DNA from 3 places in the Psychrobacillus sp. FSL W7-1493 genome. Region 1 is predicted to be linked to each of the others. Evidence: a T-box and tRNA genes for the amino acid it is inferred to sense, from the RefSeq annotation. Region 1 holds a T-box; the other regions hold tRNA genes.

Region 1 (6,088 bases):
GTTAGACCGAGTCCAGGCTGATAAGTTAACTACTACGACTGACAACGGCAGAATAGAGCTTCGCAATGTAGATACCGAGAAGGTTTATGCAGAGACGGACAATGGCCGAATTACCATGCAATATGTAAATGGGGATATCCTGGGGAAAACGGACAACGGACGTATCGAACTGTTAACAACTAGCATTGATCGCATGATTGACCTTAAAACGGACAACGGAAGTATCATGATTGAAACAGAATCCGACCCTACAGATGTATCTATCTCTGCAAAAGTCGATTGGGGTAAAGTCGATATTTTTGGTGAACGTAATTCTAAAACAGTCTTTGGCGCAGGGACTCATCAAGTCAGGTTAACATCTGACAATGGCAGACTAACTGTAGCTAGACGAGCAACTTCTGGAATTAAATTATAAACACTCTTTCTCCCCTTTTCTCATAGACTAGGTAAGGACTATAACAAAAGGGGAAATGTATGAATAAAACAGAAAATTATAACCAACAGATGTATGCTCAACAGGCTTTCCAACAATCGTTAACATTAATAGCCGGTGCCGTACAAGGAGAAAAAGAAGATCAAGTTTTTTATGATTATTTAATTTCCTTAGCTCCGACGCAAGAGCAAATTGAAATAATCACCTCCATTCGAAACGATGAAGTAAAACATAGGCAATGGTTCAAACAAATGTACAAAGCATTATCTGGTAATGAGGTTGTCATTACCACGGAAGAACAATTTGTCCCTCCAGCCGATTATATAAGCGGTATTAAGAAAGCATTTTTCGGCGAGCTAAAAGCAATGGAAAAATACAGAGTAATACGGGAAGGCCTACCCTATCGTGAATATAGAGATATTGTCTTTGAGATATTAACAGACGAAATGAAGCACGCTCAGCTGTATAATTATATTTTAACGGAGAATATTTCGATGAATACTCCTAAGAAGACAGCAACTGAAAATACTGCATCTACTACCACAAGCAATGGTCCCGAACCAGTTGCCTTTCCAGATCAATGGATTCAATATACGGAATACCTTGTAAATGAAGGTCTAAATGATGTTGAAAGAGGCATTAATACGAAGCACATCCTCCAAGAATTTATACTTATGGGGGTCCTAGTCGGTAAAGGCTATACTCCTGAACAAGCATACGAAACAGTAGAGAACTGGGAGTTATCAGGGGAATCACAAATACTTCAGCAAAGTAAAAATAGTCAATAAGCCATCGCTGCGTGCAAAACGCAGCCTTTTTTTATGTCCATTTTTTTACTTTCTCATGTTACTCTAAAATTAATATTTTATTTTTGAGAAAAATTAAAATCGTAGACGTTATATAGAGTGTAAAAGCTTTTACAACTACCAAAAGGAGCTATTGTAGATGAAATCAACTGAATCTAATTTTATCCACAGGCTGCAATCTGGAAAAGAAGATGCACTCGAATATATTGTGGATAATTACTTACCGCTAATAAAAGGCGTTACCTACAAGGTTCTCTCCCCTTTAAATAATGCTGGAATGATGGATGAATGTATTAATGATATTTTTTTATCCATTTGGGATCACTCCAAGGATTTTAATGGGGACACAACTGATTTTAAAAAATGGATCTGTGTGATCACTAAATTTAAGGCAATTGATTACTACCGAAAAGCAACTCGTAATATGGAGGTTTCCAGTGAGCAGATGGAGCTTCAGCCAGCTGATTCAATAGAAAAACGTTTAATCCTTACAGAAAACCGAAACGAGCTAATGCAATTAATCCATAAACTAGACCCAATTGACCAACAAATCTTCATCATGCGTTTTTTTCTTGGAGAAAGCACAGAGACAATCGCTAAGAAGCTCGGAAAAACAAAAGCCTCTGTCGATAATCGTATATACCGAGGAAAGAAAAGGCTAAATGGACAGGTTACAAAATTTCTTCTAGGAGGTAGCTTTGTATGAAGGACCTTTACAAGCAATTTAATGATATCGAAATAGATGTAGACGAATTTGAAGAGGTAGAAGTAAGCGAGTTTGAGCGAGCGAAGGTAAAAAAAGAATTAATAAATAAAATCAGCACATCTAAACAAAGGAAAGGGAAAAAGTTATTAGCTGCCGCTTCCCTTGCGATTGGACTAAGCATCTCTGCTTTAGTAGGGCTTTCTTTTACAGCCTATGCGGACAATATTACAGTAATCAGTAATATTTATAAATTCTTATATGGAAATACCGGTGACGGAGGAACTTATTATGAGGGTTATGCAGATATTTCTACTCCTATAAATATAACAGCAACAAGCAATGGGATAGACATAACCGTCGCCGATGCCATCTACGATGGGGAATCTATGATTGTTACCTATACAATCGATGCCAATAGAGATCTTGGGAACCCCGTTGTAATTAGAGGGGTACCACACCTTCAAGGCTCTCCGAAAACTGGAAGCCATGCAGCAAGTAAAGTACCAGAGAGCGAAAATAAATATGTAGGTATTATTACTATGAAAATGGACGAAAGGGATGCCACTTTGCCAATAGAGTGGAACATTGATTACTTACGTCCAGGAAGTACCATTGATAATGAACCTATCGAAGGCGATTGGAAGTTCAATTTTACTTTAAGTAAGGCTGATATCGCTATCTATCATTTAGATAAAAAGTTGGAACAAGAAGATATTGCAATTCATCTACAAAAGCTAACAATTTCACCGAATTCATTTCATCTAGTCTTCGAAGAATTTACCTCCGCTAAGTTGTATGAAGGGTGGGATAATATTTCTGTTAATTTAATGGTTCAAGATAATCTAGGTAATCATTATTCTCTTAAAGACCAAAGTGGTGGAGGAGATTATAACTCTGCTAAGCGTAATATTAAATGGGGTGCTATCTACGAGAAGATTAATCCTAAGGCTACCCAACTCATAATTACTCCTAAAGTAGAATTATATGATTATGATTTAGTTGATTATAATGAGGATGGTTCTATAAAAGAGGGAGGTCGCTCTAATGATAGTACAGCCGATCAAAAACAATTTAAGATGGATGACATCATTATTGATTTAAAATAAATATAACAGAGGACTGGTAGTGAGTATCCATAACCAGTCCTCTTTTTTTTACATCTGCTCCGGAGCTTCTATCCCCAGTAAGCTCAACCCTTCCTTTAAAACTATCGCAACCGCATAACAAAGTGTCAGTTTGGATACCTTTGTCTCGTCATCAACGAGGATTTTTGTATGTGCATAATATTTATTAAAGTGGCGAGATAGTGTTAGGCAGTATTTTGCTATAAGCGATGGATCTACCTGTTCAAAGGATTTCTGTATAACCTGTGGAAAACGTTGAAGTGTCATAATCGTTTGCCAAGTCTCTTTTTCTAACCCTTCCAGCCTTACATTGTTAGCATCAAAATAGCCCTTTTGAAGAAGCGAACAAATTCTTGCGTGCGTATACTGGACATACGGGCCAGTTTCCCCTTCGAAGTTAAGCATTTGTTCTAGTGAAAATTCTACATCATTCATACGATGATTTTTTAAATCATGGAAGATGACTGCACCTACCCCAACCGATTTTGCGACCTCTTCTTTATTAGGAAGAGATGGATTTTTCTCCTTAATGCTATTCTTCGCCTCTTCAATCGCCTCTTCCAATACTCCTTTCAATAAAACCACCTTCCCTTTACGAGTCGACATCTTCTTGCCATCCTTCAGCATCATTCCAAACGGTACGTGCTGACAGTCCTTTGCCCACTCATAGCCCATTTTTTGAAGCACACTGAACAGCTGATTAAAATGAAGCGTTTGCTCGTTGCCCACTACATAAAATGACTTTGCAAAATCATATTCTTTTTTGCGATACAAGGCTGCCGCTAAATCTCTCGTTGCATATAGGGTAGTTCCATCCGTTTTCTTAATCAGACATGGTGGCATATCTTCGAGCTCCACTACTAGTGCCCCGTCAGATGCAGTTAGTAAGCCCTTTTCTTCTATCTCTTTAACCACAGGTTCCATTTTATCGTTATAGAATGCTTCACCGTTAAAGGAACTAAATACAATCCCTAATAGTTCATAAATACCTTGAAACTCTTTGAGAGAGGCCTCCTTAAACCAATTCCAAAGCTCTCTAGCCTCCTCATCCCCCTGCTCCAAACTCTTGAAGGCAGCTCTTGCCTCCACATTCAAAGATTCATCTTTTTCGGCCCATTCATGAAACTTTACGTAAATCTTTAATAGCTCTTCTATCGGCGAGGCTTCTATTTTTTCCTTATCTCCCCATAGCTTATAGGCCACGATTAACTTACCGAATTGAGTTCCCCAATCTCCTAAATGGTTAATACGAATAGTCTTGTATCCGTTCTTTTCTGCTATATTGGCAAGCGCATTTCCTATTACCGTAGAACGTAGATGTCCCATAGAAAAGGGCTTAGCAATATTCGGTGAGGAGAAATCTATCGTAATTTTCTCGTTCTTCATTGGCAGCTGGCCGTATTGGGTTTTGGTTTCCATTATTTCCTTAAGTACTTGCTTAGCAACGGTTTGCTGGTTATAGAAGATGTTCACGTAGCCACCTACCGCTTCTACCTTAAAAATAAGAGAGCCTTTTAACTGAGTTGCCAATTCAGTAGCTATTAGCTGCGGGTATTTTTTATATATTTTGGCTAGTGTAAAACAAGGAAATGCTACATCTCCTAATTCTTCGTTCTTTGGCTTTTCAAAAAGCTTCTCTATCTCATCTACTGTTAACAGACCTTTTAAAACAGATTCTACCAAAAAAGCCATTTGCTTCACTAATTCCATATACATTCAGCCTCCACATTTTTTCTTCATATAAAAAGCCCTCGCCTCTATGAAGAGACGAGAGCTTAAATTCCCGTGGTACCACTCTAGTTGTCACACGTTGTGACCGCTTTAACGTTATTAACGAGGACTTCCCCGGTCTTTTCTACTCTTAGTTCAAAAAGCTTCTCCAAAGTGCGTTTCTCCGAAAAGTTTTGCATCAGGCTCTCACCTCCCCTGACTCGCTTGGCATTACTGCATTCGGATACTCTCTTTATCACTGAATTGTCTATTAATTTTTACTAATTTTAGTGGAATGCAATCCTAATGTCAATATACATTTGGTGTATACAACCTTATTTACTTCCTAGCTTCAAATGAACGGAGTCGATTAGCTTCTGATAACCAATTTCTTGGTAGATTTTGTTGGAGGTCGGGTTTAGCATATCCGTATATAGCACGCAGAAGTCATATTGCTTTAATAGCTCCTTGCTGCAGGCTGCCACCATGGTTCTGCCGTATCCTTTTCGTCGTTTCTCTTTTGGAGTAAACACCATAGAAACAGTCACCCCATGCGCGGAAGGTCTCGCCTTCTTCATCATGGACACGATTTCCCCTTCATCCTCCCAAAGAAAAACCTCACGAGCATTTAACATAGCTTCCACTCTTTGAGCTATATCTTCTTTAGCGCTTCTCGGAAGTCCCGTATCTCCTTCAAATTGGCTAAGCCAAGATTCGATTAGTGGAGCGTCTTTGTCATTAGCAAGCCTCCAGGAGCCTGGACTAGCTTCTAACATATCATCCACCTGATCTAATCGGTATAGCCCTTGGTCCATTAACAGGGAGTGGGGTTGACCGGTTTTTTCTTCCCATTTCTCTGCAAAATGCATAGCCCACTCTTTCACACTTATTATGGAGTCAATATGTATACCTCGTTGTATGATTTCTTCTATACCTAAATCAGTTGATGCCTCTATTTTATTTGGATCCACAAAAATAATATTTAGAGGATGTGGTGGAGTCATTTGAAAAAGAGCAATTAACTCTCCATCTTCTTCAATAGTCGCCATTAGCGGGTTTTCATATCCACCTACTCGTATTCTTTCTAGCACCCCTAGAAACAAGCTAAATTTGTCCTCATTTTCCTTTAAAAAAGGTATTGCCTTCTCGTAAAAATTCTCTGCACTTTCATAGATTTGAAATCTCATTTTTCCATCCCCTTTGTAATGTTTTATGTTAATATAACGTAAAACGTTGCATGATGGGAGATATTTATGAAAATTATTTCTATTCGGGATATTCATATTGGAGAAGGACTTCCTAAGGTCAT
Region 2 (6,088 bases), 710 kb from region 1:
CTAATTTTTTTATTTTGCTTTGTAGACTTACGATGTAAATGACTAAGGACAATATGATTAACAGAGAACTTATTGTATATAGCAAATTGAACACGACCTTTCATCTATTTTATAAAAAAATCCAAGGCGGTGAATCACTGCCTTGGATTTATATTATTTTAAATCTTTTTTCATGTCGCTACGTGAAATGATATGGTCGATTAGACCGTATTCTAATGCACGCTCTGCTGGCATGAAGTTATCGCGATCTGTGTCTTTTGAAACGACTTCAATCGGTTGACCAGTACGTTCAGCCATAATTTGGTTTAACTTGTCGCGTAGGTATAAGATACGTTTTGCTGCAATCTCGATTTCCGTTGCTTGCCCTTGAGCTCCACCAAGTGGTTGGTGAATCATAACCTCAGCATTTGGAAGTGCATAGCGTTTGCCTTTTGTTCCAGCTGTAAGTAAGAAAGCACCCATTGATGCTGCCATACCGATACAAATAGTTTGTACGTCTGGTTTAATGAATTGCATTGTATCATAGATAGCCATACCTGCTGTGATACTTCCGCCTGGGCTATTGATATAGATAGAGATATCTTTTTCTGGATCTTCTGCTTCTAGGAATAAAAGCTGTGCAACGATCGAGTTTGATACGTTGTCATCAATCGCGCTACCAAGCATGATGATGCGGTCTTTTAATAATCTAGAATAAATGTCATACGCACGCTCGCCGCGATTTGTTTGTTCAATAACTGTAGGAATTAAATTCATCCTGGATTGCCTCCTTCAAGGTAATTGTTAGTGTTTTTTTAGTGTGTACTGAGAAATTCTGCCTCAGTTGTAACTTTATCATACATGGAATGGTCAAGGAAGGTCAAATATTAAGCTTTAAAATGTTTACTTGAATTATTCCTATACCATTTGTATAATAGAAAGGTCGCTTGCCCCTGTAGTTTAATGGATATGACGTAAGATTCCGGTTCTTGAGATGGGGGTTCGATTCCCTCCAGGGGCGTCTATAACAGTTAGAAACACTCGAATTCGTTCGAGTGTTTTTTTATGCTCATTTAACTATGTGTTTGGGGCTTTCTTATTCATTCTTACTTCTCCTCTCATATGATTCAGCATATGCTCCACTTCGAAAGTGTAGTATGGGATCGTCTGTCAGCTCGATTCCCTTTGGAACAATCGTTGGGTCGAAAACAATGTCTTCCTTAGGATGTATTTTATTTCTAATTTCCAAACGACCTATATTCACTTTTCTTCTATCCTCTGGCCACATATCGGTCGCATCGTTTGGGTTATCCCCTTCCTCTGCTAAGCGGATGAATAGATCAAACTGGATTGGCCCCCGTTTTAATCGGTCGTCGAGCTCTTCCGTCAAATAGTTGGCTGAAATCGATTTGCTTGTTAGAGCAGGATCCTTTGTTTCATCGACAGGGACCCATTCGTATTTGATTGCTTGGCGTTCGCCGTCTTTATTAACAAAATAAAAGGCGTGGATAGGATAGTAGTGGAGCTCCGCGTAACTAGTAGGCGGCTGCTTTGCCTGCTCCTTAATAATTTGAATAACCTTCTCGCTATGTGGATATTTTTTAGAAACCAGCTCCACCATATTGATGGCTCGGTCGATTGTCTTGATGCCTGTTTTTTTATCCGTAAAGATTTCAATCATATCGATAAATTCTCTAGGACTGCTTGTGACGAACATCAGTACGGTAGAACTCACTAAATTGGTGAAGCTTCCATCGGGTAGCTGAAATTGAACGGCGAGCCCTTTGGCGGGAACAAGATAATCGACGGAGGCAGGGTTAGGGGGGCTATTGGAAAAACGAGCAGTAGCAGGAATTGCTTCTCTATGAAGATGGGGCGCAACCGTATAGGGTACAGCATTCCCATTTGGAAGAAATGTTGCCTCATACATATCCCCCTTAGCGTGTGCGCGCCTCGCTCCAGGGAATTTTCCTTGAATCTGCTCCAGTGCATCAATGGCTTCTTTTGGTGTTAAATCCTCGTTATGTACTTGGTCCATTTGTTTACCTCCTTTATTTACTGTCTAATCTATATCATTACCACTCTTTTCCTATATTAACCTCGTAAAAGGGACTTCTAATAGTCATAATTCATGTATAATATAATTAACTTGTCAGAATAAAATAAAAATGATGAGACTGCAGGCTGAAAGGGGAATGGCACTGTTGAAAAAAACAATACATCTGCTAGTTATAACCTTCCTTATTTTGTTGTTCTCTCCTTTAAGTACAGGGGCTACTGGGGATATTTCAAAGGATACCTATTTAGTAGATGAAGAGAACTTTTTAACAGAAGAAACGAAGCAGGAAGTAAAAATAATGGGAGAAAAATTAAAAAAAGGAACGACCGCTCAACTGGTTGCGATGATTATCGAGCATGTAGGAGACCAGTCGGCAAGTGAATTTAACATGGATATCATACGAGAGAACCAAATAGGAAGTGTACGAAATAAGAATGGCTTACTATTTTTAATCGAGACGGATCCGGTTAACGGGGGAGGTCCGGCAGTAGAGATTACAGTGGACCGTGACTTGGAAAAAGCACTTTCAGATGCCAAAATAGACCAGATAATCGATCGGTATACGATGCCTTATTTAAACCAAGGTTTAATCGATGAGGCTGTAATCTCCACCTATCAGGCTTTGTCCAATGAGGTTTCCAAGCATTACGGTATTACAGAGGGGCTAACGAAGCCACAACCATATACGAGTAACAGCCTACAGGACAGTATCTCGATCCCAACCATAATCATCATCCTTTTAGTCATCTTCCTCCTATCTAGAATGGTAAATGGTAAAAGAAAAAAGCAGAGAGATTAACAAAAGAAACGGGGAAATGGAATGAAACTAGTAGAAATAAATAAGGATAACTGGCTGAAAACGGTCCTTCTCACAACTAACGAGGATGGCAAAGGAACCGTAGTAGAAAAATTTGTTGCCTCCAACGCATTATCCATCACCCAATCAGTCTATGAAACTGGATGGACTATAAAAGGTATCGAGGCAGAGGACAAGCTCATCGGCTTTGCCATGTACGGGTTTGATGAAGAAACTGCAAACTACTGGATATGCCGCTTTATGATCGATCATAAAAGCCAAGGAAAAGGCTATGGCAGAAAAGCAGTAGAGCTAGTGCTGGATGAAATGAAGCAATTGGACGGCTGCAATTCCATCTATTTATCCACAGAGCCAGACAACGAAAAAGCCATCAAGCTCTATGAAAGCCTCGGCTTCCAGAAAACGGGTAACATTAACGAAGGCGAAGCAGAGTTTGTATTAAAGGTTTAGAGAAATTAAGGTGGGAGAAATAGATTAACTGGCTCTGTACACGGCGAGAGTATGTAAAAAAGCGAAGCGAATGGGGATACAATTTCCACTTGTATTGGTGTTATATCAATGTTTAAGCAATTATCAGTAGAAAATAACAATACGATTGGTAAACAGTAACAGCACATAAATTTATTTGCTTCTTCTAATTGCACTGCTAATAATTATCTTCCACTTAGGTTCTCATAATAGAATAACAATAAAAATTCCTTCTTTTATAAAGTAGGAATTTTTATTGTTTTAATATATTTTGTATTGCTTAAAAGACTAGTTCCGCATGGTGAACTTAAAAAGTGAGACGCCCTATATAAATTCCCGTTTAATATATGTTAGACGGATATTTTTGATTGATTTCTTAATGGATTCGAGCGCATGACTAATATAAACCAGATGGCAAAACCAAGATAAACTAGTGTCATAATAACAATTATAAAATGAAACTGCTCCATCAACTGCCGGAGCAAGGCAAAAAAGACAACGACGCAATGTATCAGATTTCCCAATACGACAGGTTTGTTATAGATGCCGCCAATTAGGGAAGAACGTGTAAACCAGTTCAACATTGCAAAACCTAAATATAGTCCTCCGATGATTTGCAGAAGAATCAGAGTAATGGGCGAAGGGTCAATCCCTAATACATTTGAAATTTCTTCGGGAATAAAGGTTCCTGCCAACCCCAACAAACCCATCACTACAGCACTACTAATCAAAAGCCATTTTGTTTTCATTTTTTTCCCCTTTGCACCTAGTCTTGAAATTTTGTACACAGTAAAGAAACAAGGTATATATTAGCTTCAAAATGTATTAAACCAGGAGTACAGTCTTAAGTAATTTTACAGGATATCGTTAAACGGCATCCTAGAAACATAAAATTGCCTCCCTTTAAGATATCGATGAAAGTTTTAGCAACTTTGGGCGAGGGGGTGTGACATCGAATATTCATTTAAAGTTCTTTTATCCATAAGAATATTTCCCCACCGAACAACAATCGTTAAATTAACCTTGATATAACCTCTGTATAGATAATTTATTATATTCAACGAAACTCCACTTTTTACCTTTATGGAAGAGCTAGCTTCAACAAAATTTTGACGTTCTCTAATCAAGAGCATTTCAGCAGCGAGAATGACTTTCTTTTCTCATGTTTTTGGCCATGCTGGTTTAACTAACTCGCTGCTCTTTTGGGGGTAGTGGTAGGGGTTTGTAGTAAAAAACGTTGATTAATTGTCGTCGTTTTTAATCTCAAATTGTTCTCTTATGGCAACATTTAGTATATCCTGCTGACACCACACATAAGATGGATTATTAATAAAATGAAGTGAAGGGATTGATAAAAATGTATTATGCACCTTATATGTATCAATATCCTTATTATGCAAATTCTCCACAGTGTATCTACGGAAACACGCATGGTTATTGGGCAGTTCCGAATGAGGTGGCATTTGGTTCACACCATTCTTATTATGAGAACGTGTTAAAAGACTATGGAGCAAACCCTTTTGTTATTAATATTAATGAGGCAACCAAAGTAAATCAGACGTTTCGTACTGCACTATGGACAGGAAGTCGTTTGCAAGTCACATTAATGAGCCTTAATGTAGGGGAAGATATCGGTTTGGAAATACATCCTGAGGTGGATCAATTCCTACGTGTTGAACAAGGTCAAGGAATAGTTCAAATGGGTAATAGTAAAGATAATCTAAATTTGCAATGGAGTGTATTCGATGACACAGCAATTGTAATACCCGCTGGAACGTGGCATAATCTCACAAATACCGGAAATGTTCCTTTGAAACTATATTCCATATATGCCCCGCCAAACCACCCATTTGGTACAGTTCATAAAACTAAAGCGGATGCAATGGAGATGGAACATGGAAATGAAAATACAAAATATTATGGGAAGACTCCAGATGAGTGGGTTAAGCACACAGAATTTCTGGTTAAAGAAGGCATTGAAGACGTTGAAAGAGGAATTAATATGACACATATCCTTCAAGAGTTTATTTTAATGGGAGTTCTTGTTGGAAAGGGATATTCTCCTGAAAAAGCATATGAAACAGTAGAGGAATGGGAACGTACAGGAGAATCAAAAATCCTTCAGCAAAGCAAAAAAATGTAGAGCCTAAGAGGTAATCAAATAAAAAACAGATGAAGAAAACGAATCGTTTTCTTCATTTGTTTTTTTAGTGAAGATAAAGGCTATTGTCTTTCGTTATGAGGGATTGTAGTAAACTACGCTGTGATTGTAGTAATCCATAGAGTGATTGTCGTAAAAATTCATCAGAGAGAGTCCACGGAATTGGATTGTAGTAATCTACGAGTGCATTGTCGTAAACTAGGCAGTGATTGTAGTAATCCATGGAGTGATTGTCGTAAAAATTCATCAGAGAGAGCATATGGAATTTGATTGTAGTATCTACGAGGGCATTGTCGTAAACTAAGCAGTGATTGTAGTAATCCATGGAGTGATTGTCGTAAAAATTCATCAGAGAGAGCATATGGAATTTGATTGTAGTATCTACGAGGGCATTGTCGTAAACTAAGCAGTGATTGTAGTAATCCATGGAGTGATTGTCGTAAAAATTCATCACAGAGAGTCCACGGAATTTGATTGTAGTAATCTACGAGTGCATTGTCGTAAACTAGGCCGTGATTGTAGTAATCCATAGAGTAATTGTCGTAAAAATTGATCAGAGAGAGTTCGTGGAATTTGATTGTAGTAATCTACGAGGGTATTGTCG
Region 3 (6,088 bases), 1.1 Mb from region 1:
TCTATACGACCGGTTCGGTGCCAATCTTTAAAACAATTGTCGAAAAATGGTTAAACTTGTCGAATGCAGATATACGGACAATTTCATTTCATTAACCCTGTTAAGAGAATCCTCGAATAGCGGGGTTTTCTTCTGTTCAGGTACATAAAAAGGAGACATATATGATTAGATTTGATGGACGAGAAACAAAGCAATTGCGAAAGGTAACAATCGAGACAGATTATTTAATGCACCCAGAAGGATCTGTATTAATCACGGTAGGTAATACCAAAGTTATTTGTAATGCAACAATTGAAGATCGAGTGCCTCCTTTTTTAAGAGGACAAGGTAAGGGTTGGATTACAGCTGAATATTCTATGCTTCCACGCGCCACAGAATCACGTACACAGCGTGAGTCGTCTAAAGGGAAGGTTACTGGTCGTACGATGGAAATACAGCGTCTAATAGGACGAGCTTTGCGATCGGTAGTAGACCTCGAAGTAATTGGGGAAAAAACAATTTGGATTGACTGCGATGTCATCCAAGCTGATGGAGGGACAAGAACTGCTAGTATAACTGGAGCGTTTGTGGCGTTGACAATTGCACTTGGAAAGCTTTACGAGCAAAAGCAGCTTCCTAAGTTTCCCGTACGTCAATACCTAGCTGCTACTAGTGTAGGAATAGTTGATGAAATTGGAGTAGTGTTAGATTTAAATTACGTAGAGGACTCTTCCGCAACCGTGGATATGAATATAGTACAAACTAGCAGTGGTGAGTACGTTGAGCTTCAAGGTACGGGCGAAGAAGCAACTTTCTCAAAAACTGAGCTATTGGAGCTTCTAGAGTATGGTGAAGCTGGGATCCAGCAGTTAATGGATATCCAACGAGCTGCATTAGGAGATTTAGCTTCTAAAATTGATGAGAAAGGATGATTTGAACATGAAACAAATAATTATTGCAACTAAAAATAAGGGGAAAGCAAAGGATTTTGAAGCATTATTTAATCCCCTTGGATACGAAGTGCTAACCCTACATGACGTAGCAAAAGAAATGGATGTTGAGGAAACAGGTACAACCTTTGAAGAAAATGCCTTGTTAAAGGCGACTGCGTTAGCTGAGCATTTACAATCGATAGTAATTGCGGATGACAGCGGCCTTGAAGTAGATGCCTTAGGCGGTCGTCCTGGTGTCTATTCTGCGCGTTATGCGGGAGAAGAGAAGAGTGATGAGGCAAACATCACCAAACTGTTAGAAGAGCTTAAAAACGCAAAAGAATCCGAAAGAAGTGCCCGCTTTGTTTGTGTGATTGCAGTGGCATCTCCTACGATGAAACCATTCACAGTCAGAGGAACATGCGAAGGCGTTATCGCTCAAGAAAGAAAAGGGAATAACGGTTTTGGCTATGACCCAGTCTTCTTTGTTCCGTCCGAGAATAAAATGATGGCCGAATTATCTGCAGAAGAAAAAGGGGCTATTTCTCACCGTGGAAATGCTATTAAGCAATTGAAGTCAAAATTACCTGATTTACTATAAGGGTGGTGGCTGTTCGATGAAGCTTTTAGTCATGAGTGATACGCATAACGATATAATGGCTATGGAAGAGGTAATCCGTTTATATTCCGGTAAGGTCAATGCAATCATTCACTGTGGAGATAGTGAGTTAGAGGCCTCCTATTTTGAAGACAAACCTGTTTCTGTTGTTAAAGGGAATTGTGATTATGATCTTGGCTTTCCAGAGGAAAAAATTATTTCGTTGGAAGACCAAACCATTTTAATAGTTCATGGCCATCGTCATCAAGTCAAATCCACGTTATTGCCTCTAAATTATAGGGCGCAGGAAGTTGGAGCGACGGTTGTCTGCTTCGGCCATTCACATTTGCTTGGAGCAGAACTTCAAAATGGCATTTTATTTGTCAATCCTGGTAGTCTTCATCAGCCAAGGGGACGTAAGGAAAAAAGCTATTCGATTATCGAGATACAAAAAGATAGTTGGCAAGTTCTATTCTTCTCCTCTGATCATAAACTAATAGAAGAAGTTTCTTTCAATTTTTAAAGTAGTGTTGACATTCATTTGTTATCATTATATAATAAATCTTGTCTTTCCTATCTGTGTGGTGGGGGAGTACTTGGTCTCAGTAGCTCAGCTGGATAGAGCAACGCCCTTCTAAGGCGTCGGTCGGGAGTTCGAATCTCTCCTGGGACGTAAATGGGTTCAGAAATAATTTTAATCAACTAAAAAGCACCTCAAATCCTTTATTTTCAAGGGTTTGAGGTGCTTTTTATTCTTGGGTTTGACCAGAGAGTTAATTCAGATCAGACCCTTTTACTATTCAAAATCTACATTTCATGGGGATGATTCCAATTCTAGCTTGGGTAAACTCTACGAGTTGTCGACTTCCGTAATTTTTAAACAATAAGAAGCTTATCATTCAACGATTAATGTATTTAAACAATTACATAATAAACATAATTTTCAATACTTGTTTGGAGTGCATATGTATTAAAGTCATTGCCAATTGCCATAACAATAAGAGGCTTCATGAGAAACCGCAGCAATTACTACAAATAAAATTCCTAAGCATTGCAGTAGGAGTAAACTCTTTGAAAGCTTGATACCCCATTTACTAGCTCCAAAACTACAAGGTGTCCTAGCAAAGAACCTCGCAAATAGCCTTCTTTCCTATACAGTCAGATTATGTTTGGTCCATTAACTAAAACATTAAAATAACCGCAACTTTTCCAGTTGGGCATTCTAGTTTATTTGCGGTACTAACTGTTGATGATGTCAATATCATCCGTTGATACATTTTTTATAATCGAAAGAATTAAATTATTCTTACCAATTATTTATATAGTATTTAAAAACTTAACTTTTCGTTTCTATTCTAGTATAATGAAAAACTATATATTATTTTAAGATAATTTATTCTTTAACTACAGTATTGAGGGGGTATTAAAAGAAATGAGCAAGCGTATAAAAATTGGTCTAGCTTGGCAAATTTTAATCGGGTTGATTTTAGGTATTATTGTTGGCGGTATATTTTATGGAAACGATAATATTCTAAAATACATCACTCCATTCGGAACGATTTTTATGAATATGATTAAAATGATTGTAGTCCCAATTATTGTTTCGACATTAATTGTTGGTGTAGCCGGTCAAGGTTCTTTAAAACAAGTTGGAAAACTAGGTGTTAAAACACTTATTTATTTTGAAATCATTACCACAGTGGCTATTATATTAGGTATATTGTTAGCTGACCTAACGCAATTTGGTAGCGGAGTCGATATGAATGAGTTAACAAAAGGAGACATTTCTTCGTATGTTGAAACGTCGGAAGAAATGGCAAAGGAAGATCATACCATAATGGATACAATTGTCGGTATCGTACCTACAAACATTGTCTCCTCCATGGCAGCGGGGGACATGTTGCCAATCATCTTCTTCTCCGTATTGTTTGGTTTAGGGGTTGCAGCTATTGGCGATAAAGGTAAACCGGTGTTAGCATTGGCCCATGGTGTAGCTGACGCGATGTTCTGGGTAACGAATTTAATTATGAAATTTGCGCCAATTGGTGTTTTTGCATTAATTGCAACAACTGTTTCCACATTTGGGTTATCTTCTTTAATTCCATTAGGGAAACTAATGATTTTAGTTTATTTTGCGATGATTTTCTTTATTGTAGTTGTATTGGGCATTACGGCTAAAATTGTTGGGTTAAGCATGTTCCGCATTATCAAAATGATTAAAGATGAGCTCATATTAGGATTTTCCACTGCAAGCTCTGAAACTGTATTGCCGCGTATTATGCTGAAAACAGAAAAAGCAGGTGTACCAAAAGATATTGGGTCATTTGTTATTCCAACAGGTTATTCGTTTAATTTAGATGGCTCTACTTTATACCAAGCAATTGCAGCATTATTCATTGCACAAATGTACAATATTGATTTGTCTTTAACAGATCAAATTATTTTAGTTTTAACGTTAATGGTCACATCGAAAGGCATAGCAGGTGTGCCGGGAGTATCATTTGTGGTGCTTCTTTCAACACTCGGTGCAGTAGGTATTCCTTTAGAAGGGCTAGCCTTCATTCTTGGAATTGACCGTCTATTAGATATGATGCGTACAGTAGTTAACATATGTGGTAATACATTAGCAGCATTAGTCATGGCGAAATGGGAAGGTCGTCTTGATATGGACAAGTATAATAACTACTTTAATAACGAAACAGTAGATGCTTCAGTTAAAGAGAATTAATTGCACAAAAGTAAACCATCTAAAAAACGCTTTAAGCCCCTTAATATTAAGGATTTAAGGCGTTTTTTTTAGGTGATGGTGAATAATATACTTTAGCGTGAATTAAATGGAAATTGGTATACTATTTAGTATATTTTATTACTTCTAATTGACAAATTGTATACATCGGTATACAATTTTAAGTATACAAATGTATACAGAAGGGGAATGAAAAATGAAAAATGATTCCCATAGAGAAAGAATCTCTAATCACTGTGAAGAACAAAATGGTTCGTATAGAGGAAATGGAAAAAGACGTGGAGCAAAAACATTTCGTCGGGGAAGAGCTTTGGCCTTCTATGAAATAATGCAGACGAAATCGAATTCTCTAAAAAAACAGCTCGCTACTCCAGAGCTGCAGTCAGTAAACTCGGTGTTAGTGGGGGAGCTGAAAGCTGTGGAAATGTTAATGGATGAATTTGCCCAGTTATTTGAATTAGTAGAAGTTGACGAACCAAGTCAACAGATTAGAGTGGACGAATTAGAAGAGTAATAAGAGAGATATTACATACAATCGTTATAATTTGGAGGGATGACAATGTTCGTACAAATTCGCAAATGGACAGTAACAGAAGGAAATTCAGTGAAGGTATTAGAGCGTTTTAAGAAAAAGCCTGATCAAGGGCCATCTCTAATAGAGCAAAGAGAAGGATTTATCGGCCGTGAGCTATTAGTAAAAAATGTTCGTCGCGGTGAAGAAGAAGTCATTATGATCGTTCGTTGGGAATCGGAAGAAGCATGGAAAGCATGGGAAAAGAGCCCTGAACATATCGCTGGTCACAAAAATAAAATTAAAGAGCACGGTGGAAAACCACCGAAGCCTGAATATGTGATTTCCATGGAGCACGGAAACTATTCAGTAGTTGAATAAGAATAGAGACTGGGACATAGCTAGTCTATCAATAAAAAAAAAGTGAAATAGGTCAACTTGATTTCACGTTTTTTTTGGTAGCTTATTTCTTGTAAGAAATACTCCATTGTAGTTGTTTGGGAGATATCCTTATCCTGGTAAGCATCCGCTGTAATAAAAAACTATAAAAAATTGTAATTAAAGCCTCGCAAACTTTACGACCTAGTAAAGTTTGCGAGGCTTTTTATTTTCGGTTTTAGAGCAATCCTTAGCTCGAAGGTTATCTCTGCGTAAAGATAAATTTCTCTAGTAATAAGTTGTATCAGGATGTTATCGATTTCGAAAAAACACATCCTATTTTAACTCCACTTAGTTTATTTATGGATAGTTCTCAATTTATATCTATTTTACCTTATAAACACTTTAAAAGTTGTCAAAACTATAAAGTATTATAAAACGTTAGAAGGTATGAATTTGAAAAAAGTCGGTCCAATAAGTATTTTACACGTTGTTGCTTTATCCATGACTATGATTGGATTAAAAAATCATGTCACTATTCTACCTCCTATTTTAGAGGTAGGAGGTAGAGATGGGTGGATTTCTGTCATATTGGCTGCAGTAATCATGGGCTTCTGGATTTTTATACTTGTTTATATTTATAAGCAAGCTAAACAGAGGCCATTGTTGGAGTGGCTTCAGGAGGCAACAGGTCCCAAAACTAGTACAATTTTTCGTTACGTAGTAGGGATCTATCTGTTCGTATTGGCGGCCTTTACAATGCGTGAAGCGATGCAATGGGTGAAAACAACCTTCTTGCCTACCACCTCCATTATCGTCTTATTAATAATTTATATCGTTTTGTGCATCCTATTAGCAACTAGCAGTATTCAAACTATTGCCATTGTAAATGTCATGGTCTTGTTTGGTGTTTTAGTTTTAGGTTTTTTTGTAGCCTTTGTGAA

The links. A T-box is a leader RNA that pairs with one kind of tRNA and senses whether it is charged. The one in region 1 lies ahead of argS (arginine--tRNA ligase), so its partner is inferred to be a tRNA-Arg.
Region 2: it encodes a tRNA-Arg, which carries the amino acid that the T-box ahead of argS (arginine--tRNA ligase) is inferred to sense. The anticodon was not compared.
Region 3: it encodes a tRNA-Arg, which carries the amino acid that the T-box ahead of argS (arginine--tRNA ligase) is inferred to sense. The anticodon was not compared.

What each region holds. Positions count from the first base shown of each region.
Region 1 covers NZ_JBBOSB010000001.1:407,061-413,148, reverse strand. The annotation lists gene MKX96_RS02110 (DUF4097 family beta strand repeat-containing protein) at 1-415, shown strand, start outside; gene MKX96_RS02105 (ferritin-like domain-containing protein) at 475-1,221, shown strand; gene MKX96_RS02100 (sigma-70 family RNA polymerase sigma factor) at 1,379-1,945, shown strand; gene MKX96_RS02095 (DUF4179 domain-containing protein) at 1,942-3,051, shown strand; gene argS (arginine--tRNA ligase) at 3,100-4,779, opposite strand; T-box leader at 4,830-5,048, opposite strand; gene MKX96_RS02085 (GNAT family N-acetyltransferase) at 5,115-5,966, opposite strand; gene aroD (type I 3-dehydroquinate dehydratase) at 6,033-6,088, shown strand, end outside.
Region 2 covers NZ_JBBOSB010000001.1:1,121,751-1,127,838, forward strand. The annotation lists gene MKX96_RS05675 (hypothetical protein) at 1-85, opposite strand, end outside; gene clpP (ATP-dependent Clp endopeptidase proteolytic subunit ClpP) at 154-756, opposite strand; tRNA gene MKX96_RS05685 (tRNA-Arg) at 929-1,000, shown strand; gene MKX96_RS05690 (catalase family peroxidase) at 1,076-2,017, opposite strand; gene MKX96_RS05695 (TPM domain-containing protein) at 2,184-2,837, shown strand; gene MKX96_RS05700 (GNAT family N-acetyltransferase) at 2,859-3,305, shown strand; gene MKX96_RS05705 (multidrug DMT transporter permease) at 3,674-4,072, opposite strand; gene MKX96_RS05710 (cupin domain-containing protein) at 4,681-5,466, shown strand; gene MKX96_RS05715 (hypothetical protein) at 5,531-5,935, opposite strand.
Region 3 covers NZ_JBBOSB010000001.1:1,522,441-1,528,528, forward strand. The annotation lists gene racE (glutamate racemase) at 1-95, shown strand, start outside; gene rph (ribonuclease PH) at 162-911, shown strand; gene MKX96_RS07745 (XTP/dITP diphosphatase) at 919-1,512, shown strand; gene MKX96_RS07750 (metallophosphoesterase family protein) at 1,529-2,032, shown strand; tRNA gene MKX96_RS07755 (tRNA-Arg) at 2,109-2,182, shown strand; gene MKX96_RS07760 (cation:dicarboxylate symporter family transporter) at 2,942-4,237, shown strand; gene MKX96_RS07765 (hypothetical protein) at 4,452-4,769, shown strand; gene MKX96_RS07770 (antibiotic biosynthesis monooxygenase family protein) at 4,815-5,147, shown strand; gene MKX96_RS07775 (GerAB/ArcD/ProY family transporter) at 5,601-6,088, shown strand, end outside.